Linked DNA regions of Actinomadura luzonensis. The protein of the gene in region 1 binds, or shares a complex with, the protein of each later gene. Links are inferred from orthologs where the notes say so. Each region holds a gene or a part of one and is shown on either strand. Other genes may lie near its edges. The genes, in order: pcrA and uvrB.

Region 1 (7,146 bases):
GCACCTGCGCGTGGAGAACCGCGTCCTGCCCGCCGGGCCCACCGTCGCCGACATCGCCGCGAACGCCGCCTTCTACTACGGCCTGATGCGCATGCTGCCGTACGACGAGCGGCCGGTCTGGAGCCGCATGTCCTTCCGCGCCGCCGAGGACAACCTGGCCGCCGCCGCCCGGCTCGGCCTTGACGCGCGCCTTTACTGGCCGGGGCTCGGCGAGGTGCCCGCCTCCGAGCTGATCCTGCGCCGGCTGCTGCCGCTGGCGTACGAGGGGCTGGACCGGTGGGGCGTGCACCGTCCCGTCGCCGACCGGCTGCTCGGCATCATCGAGCAACGCTGCCTCACCGGGATGACGGGGGCCGGCTGGCAGGTGCGGCGGGTGCGCGCGGAGGGCGGTGACCGGCACGAGGCGCTGCGGGCGATGACGCTCGACTACCTCGGGCGGATGCATACGAATGAGCCCGTGCACACCTGGGAAGTCTGAAGCGCGTGACCCGCCCTTCCCTCCGCCCCGCTCCTGCCCGCCCCGCTCGTGCCCGCCTCGCTCGTGCCCGCCTCGCTCGGGCCCGCCTCGCTCGGGCCCGCCTCGCTCGGGCCCGCCGCCTCCCGCTCGTCCTGCTCGCCGTGCTCGCGCTGGCGTCGTCCCTGCTGTCCTGCGGCGTGTCCCGGGCGCCGTCCATGGATCCGCAGGGGGACGACTCCTTCGACGACGACCTCCGCGCCGCGCGGACGCTGACCGAGCAGTTCTGGAAGCAGCAGTTCGACCAGCTCGGCCGGACATATCAGCCGATCAACGACTTCATCCCCTACTCCGGCTCCTCGGGGCCGAGCTGCGACGGCCAGCCCGCCGTCCCGAACAACGCCTTCTACTGCCCCGCCGGCCACTTCATCGCCTTCGACCGCGACTGGCTGGAAGGGCTGTGGAGCGAGATGGGCGACGGGTCGGTGTACGTGGTCATCCCGCACGAGTTCGGGCACTCGATCCAGGCCCAGCTCCGCTCCGGCTTCGAGCTGAACGTCCAGGCCGAGCTGCAGGCCGACTGCTACGCGGGCGGCACCCTGTCCGCCCTGGTCGGCTCGGGCGCGCTGCGCGCCCAGGAAGGCGACGAGGACGAGCTGCTGCTCAGCCTGGCGGCGGCCGGCGACCCCTCTGACGACTGGCTCAACCCGGCCGCGCACGGGACCGGCGAGCAGCGGCAGTCGTCGTTCGCGCGGGGGTACCGGAGCGGGGTGGACGCCTGCTGATGACCGCGGGGCCGCTGTCGTCGCCCCAGGGTGTACAGGGCCGTCAACCCAGAGGATGATGTGGTCGATCATGCTTGGGCCGTACCGTTGACCCATGCCACTGGAGGAGATCGGCTGGCTGCGCCGGGGGGCGTGCAGGTCCAGCGACCCTGACCTCTTCTTCCCCCTCGCCCCCTCGCCGTTGCAGGAAGCGCGCGCCAAAGCGGTCTGCGCGGGCTGCCAGGTGCTGGAGGAGTGCCGCTCGTACGCGTTACGGGCCGGCGAGTCGGAGGGCATCTGGGGCGGGCTCACGCCACAGGAGCGGCGCCGGTCCCGCTTCCCGGCCGGCTGGCGCGACTCCGCCGCCGCCTCCTGACCCTTCCCCTGCCCACACGTCCGGCAGAGCGGGCGTCCGGCACGGCGGCGTCCGGCACGGCGGGCGACGTAGCCTGCAGGGGTGATCCTCCCTTCGGTAGCCGTGCTCGCCGCCGCCAACATCCTGAACAACAAGGTCGCCCCCCGCCTGGGCCCCCTGACGTCCACGCTCGCCACGGCCGCGCTCGTCGCGATGGCGCGCAGGTCCGGCCTGTCGTGGCAGGAGATGGGGTTCGAGCACGGCCGCCGCGGCGCGATCGCGGGCGGCGCGCTGGCGGCGGCGGTGGCCGCCGTCTACGCGGCCGGGGTCGCGCTGCCCCGGACGCGGCCGCTGTTCCACGACGAGCGCGCCCTGTCGTTGTCGCGGGCCCGCGTGCTGGAGGAGGCGCTGGTCCAGGTGCCGCTCGGCACGGTGCTGCTGGAGGAGGTCGGCTTCCGGGGCGCCCTGTACGCCATGCTGCGCCGCCGGCACGGCACGGTGGCGGCCACGGCCACGTCCTCGGCGCTGTTCGGGCTGTGGCACATCCTGCCGGCCGTTGACATGGCCCGGGCCAACCCCGCGCTCGGCGCCCTGACCGCGGGCGAGGCGCCCGGGCGCCTGGACACGGCGCGGGTGGTGGCGGGCAGCGTGGTGTCGACGGCGGCGGCGGGCGTGCTGTTCTGCGAGCTGCGGCGGCGCCGCGGCCTGCTGACGCCCGTGATGCTGCATCTGTCGACGAACTCCCTGGGTTACCTGTTCGCCAGGATTGCCGGGAAGAAGAAGAAGGAGGTCACAGGAGCGGCGTGAGCGCAGTCCGGCGCGGTCACGCCGTGGAGACCACCTGGAAGGCCTCGGCGTAGCGGCCGGGGCCGAGGCCGGCCTGCTCGGCCCAGGCGGCGAAGCGGCTCTTGACGTTCTCGGCGAACCCCTCCACGTGCGCCACCTGGCTCACGTGCGCCTGAAGGGCGGCGAGCTTGCGGTCGATGACGTCCGTGATGTCCACCCAGTGGTCGGGGGACGAGCCGCCGGTCAGCCAGACCTCGCGGACGGTCCACGCCTCCAGGCCCTCCTCCAGCAGCAGCTCGGGGTAGGCGTACGGGTTGCGGGCGTCGGGGTAGACGGCGTCCAGGGTGGCGCCGCCGACGGCGCGGTGGTCGGGGTGGCTCGGGGCGATGAAGCGGTAGTTGCGGTCGGGGTGGTGGGTGAGCACGAGGTCGGGACGCACCTGGCGGATCACGCGGGCGATGGAGCGCCGCAGCTCCAGCGACTGCACCACCTGACCGTCGGGGTAGCCGAGGAAGCGCACGTCCGTCACGCCCACCGCCTTGGCGGCGGCGCGCTGCTCGGCGCGGCGCAGCTCGGCCATGCCCGTGTTGTCCAGGGTGCGCTCGTTGCCGCCCGCGTCGCCGTCCGTGACCAGCAGGTACGTGACCTCCACGCCCCGGTCCGCGAAGAGCGCCACGCTCCCCGCCGAGCCGAAGTCGACGTCGTCGGGATGCGCGGTGACGACGAGCACCCGGTTGATCTCGGCCTCCGGCAGCATGGCTCTCCTTCCGAGCTCGACAATCGTTCTCCTGAGGAGGAGAACCGGCACCCGGCGGACGGCATTCCGGGCGCCGTTTGTCGGTGGAGCGTCTTAACCTAGGTGGGTGCCGACCCAAGTCTCTGTTGACCACCCCTTGCTCGACGGCCTCAACCCGCAGCAGCGCGAGGCCGTGATCCATCATGGCAGCCCGCTGCTCATCGTGGCGGGAGCGGGGTCGGGCAAGACTAGGGTGCTCACCCACCGCATCGCCTACCTGCTGGCCGAGCGCGACGTGCACCCGGGCGAGATCCTGGCGATCACGTTCACCAACAAGGCCGCCAAGGAGATGAAGGAGCGCATCGACAAGCTCATCGGGCCGCGCTCGCGGGCCATGTGGGTGATGACGTTCCACAGCGCGTGCATGCGCATCCTGCGGCGCGAGGCCAAGCGGCTCGGGTTCCCCTCCAGCTTCTCGATCTACGACCAGGCCGACTCGCAGCGGCTGATGGCGATGGTCTGCCGCGAGATGGACCTCGACCCCAAGCGCTACCCGCCGCGCTCGTTCTCGGCGCAGGTCAGCAACTTCAAGAACGAGCTGATCGACTACGAGACGGCGCTCGACAAGGCGGGCTCGCACCTGGAGAAGACGCTCGCGCAGGCCTACAAGTCGTACCAGCTGAAGCTGACCGAGGCCGGCGCGATGGACTTCGACGACATCATCATGAACACGGTGACGTTGTTCCAGCTCTTCCCGGAGGTCGCCGAGCACTACCGGATGCGCTTCCGGCACGTGCTGGTCGACGAGTACCAGGACACCAACCACGCCCAGTACGTCCTGATCAGGGAGCTGGTGGGGCATCCCGAGCTGCGCACGGCCGACGGCGAGCAGGTGCGCTCCGGGGCCGACCAGTCCGAGCTGTGCGTGGTGGGCGACGCCGACCAGTCCATCTACGCCTTCCGCGGCGCGACGATCCGCAACATCCTGGAGTTCGAGCGCGACTACCCCGACGCCCGCACGATCCTGCTGGAGCAGAACTACCGCTCCACCCAGAACATCCTGGCCGCGGCCAACGCCGTCATCGCCCGCAACGAGTCGCGCAAGCCGAAGAACCTCTGGTCCGACCAGGGCGACGGCCCCAAGATCGTCGGCTACGTCGCCGACAACGAGCACGACGAGGCCATGTTCGTGGCCCAGGAGGTCGACCGGCTGAGCGACGAGGAGGACGTCAAGCCGGGCGAGGTGGCGGTCTTCTACCGCACCAACGCGGCCTCCCGGGTGTTCGAGGAGATCTTCATCCGCACCGGGCTGCCGTACAAGGTGGTCGGGGGCGTGCGCTTCTACGAGCGCAAGGAGGTCAAGGACCTGCTGGCCTACCTGCGGGTGCTGGCCAACCCGGGCGACGTGGTCTCGCTGCGGCGCATCCTCAACGTGCCCAAGCGGGGCATCGGCGAGCGGGCCGAGGCGATGGTGGAGGCGCTGGCCTCGCGCGAGCGCATCACGTACTGGGAGGCGCTGCGCCGGGCCGACGAGGCGTACGGCATGGCCACGCGCTCGCTCAACGCGGTGCGCGAGTTCGTCGCGATGCTGGAGGAGCTGATGGCCAAGGCGGCGGGCGTGCCGCCGTCGGCGCTGGCCGAGGAGGTGCTGGTGGCCACCGGCTACCGCGCCGAGCTGGAGGCGTCGGAGGACCCGCAGGACGAGTCCCGCCTGGAGAACCTCAACGAGCTGATCTCGGTGGCCTCGGAATTCGAGGAGGCCAACCCGGAGGGCACGCTGGTGGAGTTCCTGGAGCAGGTGTCGCTGGTGGCCGACGCCGACCAGATCCCCGACTCCGACGGCGGCCAGGGCGTCGTCACGCTGATGACGCTGCACACCGCCAAGGGGCTGGAGTTCCCGGTGGTGTTCCTGACGGCGATGGAGGACGGCGTGTTCCCGCACGTCCGCTCGCTCGGCGAGCCGAAGGAGCTGGAGGAGGAGCGGCGGCTGGCCTACGTCGGCATCACGCGGGCGCAGAAGCGGCTCTACCTGACGCGGGCGGCGGTGCGCAGCTCGTGGGGGTCGCCGTCGTTCAATCCCGCCTCGCGCTTCGTCAACGAGGTGCCGGGCGCGCTCATCGACTGGCGTACGGACCCGGAGAAGTCGGCGTGGAGCGCCGCCACCCGCAGGGAGCCCGCGCGACCGGCGCCGGCCAGGAGCGGCGGGGCCGGCGGGGCCGGCGGGCGCAAGGTGCCGTCGTTGTCGCCGGGCGACCGGGTGACGCACGACCAGTTCGGGCTGGGCACGGTGGTGTCGGTGGACGGCGTGGCCGAGCGGACCAAGGTCAAGGTCGACTTCGGCAGCGGCGGGGAGAAGACGTTGCTGCTGGCGTACGCGCCGCTGGAGAAGCTGTGACGAAAGGGGCGCGCCGCCGGCGTCCAGGAGCTGCCGACGGCGCGCCCCTCACCGCTCACCGGGTCAGGAGAGGGCGCTGCCCTTCTTCCACTGGCTGTAGCTGAGCTGCCAGTAGCTCCAGCCGTTGTTCCACTGCAGCTTGCGCTTGGTGCCGGTGATCTTGACGACGTCGCCGCGCTGGGCGAGGTTGTAGAACCACTTGGCGCCGGCGGGGGTGGCGCGGACGCAGCCGTGGCTCTGGTTGGAGCGCCCGAGGTACTGGTAGTAGCCGGCGCTCTGGTGGACGTACTCGCCGCTGTCGGAGATCCGCACGGCCCACGGGATCTCCTCCTTGTAGTAGCGGGGGTCCTTCGGGTCCGTCACGCCCATCCAGGACGAGGTCATGGTCTCCACGGACTTCTTGCCCATGGTGAGGTGGGTGCCGCTGGTGGTGAGGTAGACGTCCACGCCGCCGCGCATGAGCCCGCCGCGACCGGCGCTGATCGGGATCTTCTTGGCCAGCTTGCCGTTGCGGTAGACCTTCATCACGTGCTTCTTGGTGTCGACGAGCGAGATGTTCTGCGCGCCGACGGCGAAGCGACGGGAGACGTCCTTGCCGCCGGTGTTGCCGGGCAGCTCCGACAGCCGCGCCGTGAACAGCACCTTCTGGTACGGCTTCCAGTACGCCTTCGTCCGGTAGATGACCTTGCGCGCCGAGACCCACCGCCAGGCGCCCTCGTTGGGCTTGTCGGACTCCACCTGCAGCAGGGCCTCGACCGTCGCGCGGTCCTTGGTCTTCACGTCACGGTCGAACGTGACGATGATCGGGAAACCGACGCCCACCTTCTCGGTCTTCTCCCCCATGGGGGTGATGTCCGCGATCTCCAGCTTGACCTTCCGCGGGGCCTTGGCCGCGGCGGCCGGGGTGGCGGCCGGGGTGGTGGTGGCCGCGACGGGGACGGCGGCCTGGGTCTGAGGGGCGGCCATGGCCTGGCCTTGCGGGATGGGGGCGATTTCCGCCGCACAGGCCGTCGCCACGACCAGTGCGAGCAACGCCGGAATCATCCGGGTGACGCGCTTCAAGGGGGTTACTCCTGGACTAAGTGCTCATCTACTACCTCTCTGTGTGACAACTGAGAAGGGTGATTCGTAGGCAGCCTGACGATAACTATCCTGTAACGGTCCAAATGGGGCCGAATCGGCCTCAGACCAGGCGGCGCGCGGTGGCCCAGCGGGACAGCTCGTGGCGGTTGGAGAGCTGCAGCTTGCGCAGGACGGACGACACGTGCGTCTCCACCGTCTTCACCGAGATGAACAGCTCCTTGGCGATCTCCTTGTACGCGTACCCGCGCGCGATCAGCCGCAGCACCTCCCGCTCGCGCTGCGTCAGCGAGTCGAGCTCGGGGTCGATCGAGGGCGCCTCGGAGGAGGCGAACGCGTCCAGCACGAACCCCGCCAGCCGCGGCGAGAACACCGCGTCGCCGTCGGCCACCCGCCGGATGGCGTCGGTCAGCTCCTTGCCGCTGATGTTCTTGGTGACGTAGCCGCGCGCGCCGCCGCGGATGACGCCGATGACGTCCTCGGCGGCGTCGGAGACCGACAGCGCGAGGAAGCGCACCTGCGACCCGGCGCCGAGCACCCGGCGCAGGACCTCCTGGCCGCCGCCGCCCGGCATGT
Region 2 (7,129 bases), on another replicon or contig:
GAGACCGTCATGCACGATGCCATCGTCCACCCCAGCGGTGCCCGCATGCGCTGGGTCGAGCTGCCCGGGCCGGACCCGGTCCGGGTCTACGTCCACGGCCTCGGGGCCACCTCGGCCCCCTACTACGCGGAGGTCGCCGCCCACCCGCTGCTGGCGCGCCGCCGCTCCCTCCTGATCGACCTGCTCGGCTTCGGCATCAGCGACCGGCCGCTCGAGTTCCCGTACACGCTGGAGGCGCACGCCGACGCCCTCGCCGAGGCCCTGGGCAAGGCGGGCGTCTCCGGGGCGTCGCTCATCGCCCACAGCATGGGCGGGGCCGTGGCGATCGTCCTGGCCGCCCGCCATCCGGGGCTCGTCGCCGGCCTCGTCCTCGTGGACGCCAACCTCGACCCCTATCCCCCGCTCCCGGTGCCGCCGGGCGGCAGCGGCATCGCGAGCTACGGCGAGGAGGAGTTCGTCACGTCCGGTTGGAAGGAGGTGCGCGACCGCGTGGGGCCGCACTGGTGGTCCACCATGCGCCTGGCCGACCTGCGCGGCCTGCACCGCACCGCCGTCAGCCTGGCGCGGGGCACCGACCCCACCATGCGCGACCTGCTCACGTCACTGCCCGTCCCCCGGACGTTCCTGTACCCGGACGGTGACCCGCCGCGCGACCTCGAGGGGCTGCGGGCGGCGGGCGTCCGGACCCTGGCCATCCCGGAATCGGGACACAACATCATGCTCGACAACCCGGACGCCTTCGCCCACACCCTCGCCGAGTTCCTCCCCTGAGCACACCCGCCGGCCGGCGACGCCCCTCCGCGACGCAGCGGCCCGAGCCCAGCCGGCGCGGTGGTGCCGGAGGCCCGCTGCCCGCCCGGGGCGGGCGGCAGCTCTCGACGGCGAAAGCGAGCTCAGCTCGGCGTGGCCGGGCTCGGGCTGGAGGCCGCGCTCGTGGCGCTGGTCGTGGTCGCGGCGCCGGTGACGGCGTCGACGGCGACCTCGTGCTTGGTGCCGTTCGGGACGACCACGTCGGCCTCCCAGACGGGCTTGCCGTGCTCGGTGTCCAGGTTGAGCTCGGTGATGCGGCCCTCCGGGACGGTGGCGGCGACCTTGTCGAGTGCCTGTGCGTAGTCGACCTTCACCGCGTCGGCCAGTTTGCGGTGCTCGGCCTTGTCCTCGGCGTCGTCGTCCTCCAGGCTGGGGCCGGCGACGATCTTGCTGCCTGAGATGTCCATCTGGTGCTCGGTGCCGTCGCGGTCGATGACGTGAGCCTCCCAGCGGGTGCCGTTCTCCTCCAGCTCGATCGAGACCAGGGTGGAGCCGGGCACGGCGGCGAGCGCGGCCTGGGCGGCCCGCTTCAGGTCGCCCGCCCCCACGCCTGGCGAGGGGGAGGACGTGCCGGGAGACGTGCCGGCGGGAGCCCCCGAAGGGACGCCTCCCGTCGGGGACGGTGGCTGGGCGGCCAGCCGTTCCATGCCGTGCGCCTCGTGCGCCTCGTGCGCCTCGTGCGCCGCGTGCCCGCCGCAACCACCGGCCAGCATCGCGGCACCGGCCAGGACCCCCGTGAGCGTCTTGTTCATGCCGTTCCGCTGCCCGCGCCGGAAGGCTCCATTCCCGCAGGCAGCCGCCCCGCCGCAGGCTCGTGGGCGGGGCGGTGGACGGGGGTCAGTGGACGCCGGCCTCGCGCATGTCGCGGAGCTCCCGCTTGAGCTCCTTGATCTCGTCGCGCAGCCGGGCCGCCACCTCGAACTGCAGGTCGGCCGCCGCCTGGTGCATCTGCTCGGTCAGCGACTCGATGAGCGACTCCATCTGGGCCCGCGGCATCTCGCCGGCGATCGCCTTGGCGTGCTGGCCGGCGGCTCTGGCGGCGAAGCCGGGCACCGGGGCCTTGCCGCGCGACTGCTGCCGGCCGCCCCCGCCGAGGAGCTTGTCGGTGTCGGCGTCCTCGCGCTGCAGCGAGTCGAGGATGTCGGCGATCTTCTTGCGCAGCGGCTGCGGGTCGATGCCGTTGGCCTCGTTGTAGGCGATCTGCTTGGCGCGGCGCCGGTTGGTCTCGTCGATCGCCCGCTCCATGGACGGGGTGACCTTGTCGGCGTACATATGGACCTGTCCGGACACGTTACGGGCGGCCCGGCCGATCGTCTGGATGAGGGACGTCTCGGAGCGCAGGAAGCCCTCCTTGTCGGCGTCGAGGATGGCCACCAGCGACACCTCGGGCAGGTCGAGGCCCTCGCGCAGCAGGTTGATGCCGACGAGCACGTCGAACTCGCCGCTGCGCAGCTCGCGCAGCAGCTCGATGCGGCGCAGCGTGTCGACCTCGCTGTGCAGGTAGCGGACCCGGATGCCGAGCTCCAGGAGGTAGTCGGTGAGGTCTTCGGCCATCTTCTTGGTGAGCGTGGTGACGAGGGTGCGCTCGTCGCGCTCGGCCCGCTCGCGGATCTCGTGGACCAGGTCGTCGATCTGCCCCTTGGTGGGCTTGACGACGATCTCGGGGTCGACCAGGCCGGTCGGGCGGATGACCTGCTCGACGACGTCGCCCTTGACCCGCCCCAGCTCGTACGGCCCCGGCGTGGCCGACAGGTAGACCGTCTGCCCGATGCGCTCCAGGAACTCCTCCCACTTCAGCGGCCGGTTGTCGAGCGCCGACGGCAGCCGGAAGCCGTGGTCGACCAGGGTGCGCTTGCGCGAGGCGTCGCCCTCGTACATGGCGCCGATCTGCGGCACGGTCTGGTGGGACTCGTCGAGGACCAGCAGGAAGTCTTCGGGGAAGTAGTCGAGCAGGGTGTTGGGGGCGCTGCCGGGGGCGCGGCCGTCCATGTGGCGCGAGTAGTTCTCGATGCCGGAGCAGGTGCCGATCTGGCGCATCATCTCGATGTCGTACGTCGTGCGCATCCGCAGCCGCTGCGCCTCCAGCAGCTTGCCCTGCCGCTCCAGCTCCGACAGCCGCTCGGCCAGCTCCGCCTCGATGCCCGCGACGGCGGCGGCCATGCGCTGCTCGCCGGCGACGTAGTGGGAGGCGGGGAAGATGTAGAGCTCGTCGTCCTCGGTGATGACCTCGCCGGTCAGCGGGTGCATCGTGGACAGCTTCTCGATCTCGTCGCCGAACATCTCGATGCGGACGGCGAGCTCCTCGTACTTCGGGATGATCTCGATGGTGTCGCCGCGCACCCGGAAGGTGCCGCGGGTGAAGGCGAGGTCGTTGCGCGTGTACTGCATGTCGACCAGGCGGCGCAGGAGCTGGTCGCGGTCGACGTCCATGCCGACGCGCAGCCGGGCCATGCGGTCGACGTACTCCTGCGGGGTGCCGAGGCCGTAGATGCACGAGACCGAGGCGACCACGATGGTGTCGCGCCGGGTGAGCAGCGAGTTGGTGGCCGAGTGGCGCAGCCGCTCGACCTCGTCGTTGATCGAGGAGTCCTTCTCGATGTAGGTGTCGCTCTGCGGGACGTACGCCTCGGGCTGGTAGTAGTCGTAGTAGGAGACGAAGTACTCGACGGCGTTGTTGGGCAGCATCTCGCGCAGCTCGTTGGCGAACTGCGCGGCGAGCGTCTTGTTGGGCTGCATGACCAGCGTGGGCCGCTGCAGCCGCTCGATCAGCCAGGCGATCGTGGCGGTCTTGCCGGTGCCGGTGGCGCCGAGCAGGACGCTGTCCTTCTCCCCGGCCTTGACGCGGCGCTCCAGCTCGGCGATGGCCGTCGGCTGGTCGCCGGAGGGAGTCATCTCGGTGACGACCTCGAAGGGCGCCACCTTCCGCTGCAAATCTGTGACCGGACGCATGCTGCCACTGTAGGCGGCGCGACCGACAGAAACGGACGTCAGGCGGAGCGCTCGCCGATGCGCGGGAAGGGCGTGGTCGAGAACACCACCTCCACCGGCACCTCGAAGTACCCGGCGATCCTCAGGGCCAGGTAGAGGCTGGGGCTGTACTCGCCGCGCTCCAGGTAGCCGACGGTCTGGTAGTGCACGCCGAGCGCGTCGGCGAGCTGCCTCCTGGTCACGTTCCGCTCGGCGCGCAGCAGGGCGATGCGGTTGTAGACGGTCTCGCTCATCACCGCGTATCTTCTCAGCCGACCCGCTGCATCGCGCGGTGGCGGCGCTCCTCCATCATCGACCCCGACTCGCGCCTGGCCATGCGGCGCAGGATCGGCGGGGCGGCGAGCAGCGCGGCCACGGCCCAGGCGGCGAGCACGAGCGTGGTCTGCGCGGGGCGCCAGGAGCCGCCGATCTCGGCGGCGGCGGCCGCGTCCGGCAGCAGCGCGGAGCGCATGCCGAGGCCGAGCCAGTAGACGGGGAAGACCTGCGCGAGCCCCTGCAGCCAGGCGGGCAGCGCCGCGATCGGGTAGAAGACGCCGGAGACGGCGGTGAGCCCGCCGACGGTGAGCATGGACAGCCCGGCGGCGGTCTGGGGGCTGGTGGCCAGCGAGCCGACGATCGCGCCGAGCGGCAGCGCGAACAGCAGCCCGAGCAGGGTCGTCCAGGCGACGGCGAGCCATCCGCCCGGCCCGGCCGAGGTCAGCCCCGGCACGAGGAGGAGCCCCGCGACGAGCATGACGAGGACGCCGGCGGCGGTGTTGGCCGACACCGACACGACCCGGGCCACAAGGTAGCCGACCATGCCCTGCGGCAGGGCCTTGACCCGCAGCAGGGTGCCGTCCTCGCGCTCGACGGCGAGCGCCGCGACCCCGCCGGTGACGCCGTGCAGGGCCACGGACATGCCGATCACGCTCGGCAGCGTGGCCGCGGCCAGCGAGAACGTGGTGCCGGGCACGACGGAGCCGCGCTGGAGGAAGATCACCACGACGACGGCCGCTGTGGTGACGACGTCGAACCACAGCTCCTGCGGGTTGCCGATGTGCTGCTTGAACTCGATCCAGCCGCGGGCGGCGCCCAGCCGGACCGCGTGCGCGACGGGGTTCACGACTCCTCCCGCTGCACGATGGCCATGTAGGCGTCCTCCAGGCCGGCGCGGCGCACCTCCAGGTCGCCGACGGCCGTGCCGTGCTGCGCGAACAGCTCGCGCACGAAGCCGGTGGCGTCGTCGGTGGCGTGGACGAAGTGCTCGCCGTCGCGGCTCCAGCGCACCTGGGCCTCGCGGGAGAACGCGCGGGTGAGCCGGTCGGGGCTGCCGTCGGCGACGATGCGGCCGCCGGCCAGGATGAGGATGCGGTCGGCCAGCTTCTCCGCCTCGTCGAGGTCGTGCGTGGTGAGCAGGATCGTGGTGTCGTCGAGGTCGGACAGCCGGTGGACCAGGTCGTGGAAGTCGCGCCGCGCCTTGGGGTCGAAGCCGGCGGTGGGCTCGTCGAGGAAGAGCACCTCGGGCCGGCCGACGATGCCGATGGCGACGTCGAGGCGGCGCCGCTGGCCGCCGGAGAGCCGGCTGACGCGCTGGCCGGCCTGCTCGGCCAGGCCGACCGCGGCGATCAGCTCGTCGGGGTCGAAGGGCGGCCGCGCCGGGTCGGCGTACGGCTCGTAGTAGCGGGCCAGGTGCGCGAGGAGCCGGCGCACCGGCCAGCGCCCGTGGTCGCGCCACGACTGCAGCACCACGCCGAGCCGGGCCCGCCAGCGCTCGTCGCCGCGGACCGGCTCGGCGCCGAGCACCCGGACGTGCCCGGCGGAGGGCGCGCGGAAGCCCTCCAGGATCTCGATCGTCGTGGTCTTGCCCGCGCCGTTGGGGCCGAGCAGGACGACGACCTCGCCCGGCCGGACGGTGAGGTCGACGCCGCGCAGGACCTCCTTCGTCCCGTACGTCATCCGCAGCCCGCGCACCTCGATCGCGGCCCCCGTGTCCACCTCGCCAGGGCGGAACGTGAGCTCCCTTAACGCCCCCATCGACCCTCCAAGTAGTAGGACTACTACATAAATAGCACACCTACTACAGACCACAACACATCTGCGGCGACGTTTTGCAAGCGTTTAGTAAGTGGCACCCGATACGGTCTGATTCGCCGGTAGCGGAAAAGAGAGGTTCGATGTCACGACCCAGAGAGGCACTGATCCAGGCAGGTCAGGGCATAGCCCAGGCGGTGGCCCAAGGGGGTGACGTACGCGGGGCGGTCGGGCAGGCGGCGGGCCAGTTCGCCGGGCAGGTGGGCGGCCAGCTCGGGGGCCAGTTCGGGGGCCAGCTCGGGGGCCAGGGCCAGGCGCCCGGGTTCACGCTGAACCCGCACGACTTCGCCGCCGCGCGCGACGGCGGCGCCTCCGTCGGCACGCTCATCGAGGCCCGCTCGGCCTCGCTGAACGAGGCCGGCGAGATCGTCAACCGCAGCTTCGCCGAGAACGGCATGCACGTCATCTCGCCGGTGGTGATCCCGAAGGGCAGCACCGCGAAGGTGGTGGTGCCGCTGGGCGTCCTGGTGGTGCTCGGCCTCATCGGCGCGCTCGGCAACGTCATCCCGAACACCGACCTGTTCTTCGGGCCGCACTACTGGGTGACGCTGGTCCTCGCGGCCGGGTTCCTGTGGTGGCGGCGCAGCGTGGTGATGGTGCCGGAGGGCTGCAAGGCGCTCATCACCAAGTTCGGCAAGCTGGTGCACATCGCCGACCCGGGCCGGGTGACGCTGTTCAATCCGTGGAAGCGGGTCAGCTACATCGTCAACACCACCCGCGAGTACCCGTTCAACGCCCCCATCCGCGAGGCGCCGACCCAGCAGGGCGTCAAGGCCAGCGTGGACCTGTTCCTGCAGTTCAGGATCGAGAACCCGGCGGAGTTCATCTTCGTGCTCGGCTCGGTCAGCGGCTTCCAGTCCAAGCTGCAGAACGCCATCAGCGAGGTCACCCGCTCCCTCATCTACGCCCAGCGCGCCGAGGAGATCTACGACCTGGTGGGCGAGAGCACGCTCGGCATGTTGGAGAGCCTGAACCAGCAGTTCCTCCCGGCGGTCCGGCTCACCGACGTCAACATCACGCACGCCGAGCCGTCCAGCCAGGAGTACCGCATGGACCTGGCCGCGCCCGAGATGGTCCGCGTCGCCAAGGAGGCCTACACCTACGAGTACGAGCTCCAGCTCCGCAAGGAGCAGAACGAGGGCGACCTGATCAAGGAGCTGGCCGGCCTCCAGGAGACGCTGAGCGCCATCCAGGCCGAGATCGCCGGCTACCAGGCCCGCATGGACACGGCGCTGGAGCGCGCCACCCACCAGGCCAAGGC

The links.
Region 2: the proteins of pcrA (region 1) and uvrB are in contact, whole or in part, in a crystal structure (PDB 7EGT), measured with the Thermus thermophilus proteins. The link is inferred for Actinomadura luzonensis from one-to-one orthologs. Residues at the interface, in WP_096412145.1 of Thermus thermophilus: His654, Arg656, Phe657, Gln666, Asp668, Glu669, Lys680, Arg681, Leu682, Ser683, Lys685, Tyr686, Ala687; in WP_096411307.1 of Thermus thermophilus: Glu23, Leu25, Arg26, Asp27, Gly28, Glu29, Arg30, Phe31, Arg55, Glu326, Asp327, Phe328, Glu379, Ser382, Gln383, His398, Gly400, Arg401.

What each region holds. Positions count from the first base shown.
Region 1 is NZ_JAKRKC020000003.1:544,255-551,400, forward strand. The notes cover bases 2,897-5,871. They hold pcrA (DNA helicase PcrA), read left to right. Parts: upstream 2,897-3,252; coding sequence 3,253-5,490; downstream 5,491-5,871. Other genes in these bases: MF672_RS47580 (PIG-L deacetylase family protein), read right to left, coding at 2,897-3,116; MF672_RS47590 (L,D-transpeptidase), read right to left, coding at 5,554-5,871. In the rest of the region: MF672_RS47560 (glutamate-cysteine ligase family protein), read left to right, coding at 1-478; MF672_RS47565 (neutral zinc metallopeptidase), read left to right, coding at 619-1,239; MF672_RS47570 (WhiB family transcriptional regulator), read left to right, coding at 1,334-1,594; MF672_RS47575 (CPBP family intramembrane glutamic endopeptidase), read left to right, coding at 1,676-2,380; more of MF672_RS47580, read right to left, coding at 2,397-2,896; more of MF672_RS47590, read right to left, coding at 5,872-6,552; MF672_RS47595 (response regulator), read right to left, coding at 6,674-7,146. UniProt on the Escherichia coli protein: A helicase with DNA-dependent ATPase activity. Unwinds DNA duplexes with 3'-5' polarity. Translocates on single-stranded DNA with 3'-5' polarity. Initiates unwinding more efficiently from a nicked substrate than double-stranded DNA.
Region 2 is NZ_JAKRKC020000002.1:29,036-36,164, reverse strand. Bases 1,204-4,161 are described here. They hold uvrB (excinuclease ABC subunit UvrB), read right to left. Parts: upstream 3,760-4,161; coding sequence 1,648-3,759; downstream 1,204-1,647. Other genes in these bases: MF672_RS30235 (ABC transporter permease), read right to left, coding at 4,046-4,161; MF672_RS30240 (helix-turn-helix transcriptional regulator), read right to left, coding at 3,798-4,031; MF672_RS30250 (PepSY domain-containing protein), read right to left, coding at 1,204-1,562. In the rest of the region: MF672_RS30255 (alpha/beta fold hydrolase), read left to right, coding at 10-771; more of MF672_RS30250, read right to left, coding at 894-1,203; more of MF672_RS30235, read right to left, coding at 4,162-4,900; MF672_RS30230 (ABC transporter ATP-binding protein), read right to left, coding at 4,897-5,811; MF672_RS30225 (SPFH domain-containing protein), read left to right, coding at 5,952-7,129. UniProt on the Escherichia coli protein: The UvrABC repair system catalyzes the recognition and processing of DNA lesions. A damage recognition complex composed of 2 UvrA and 2 UvrB subunits scans DNA for abnormalities.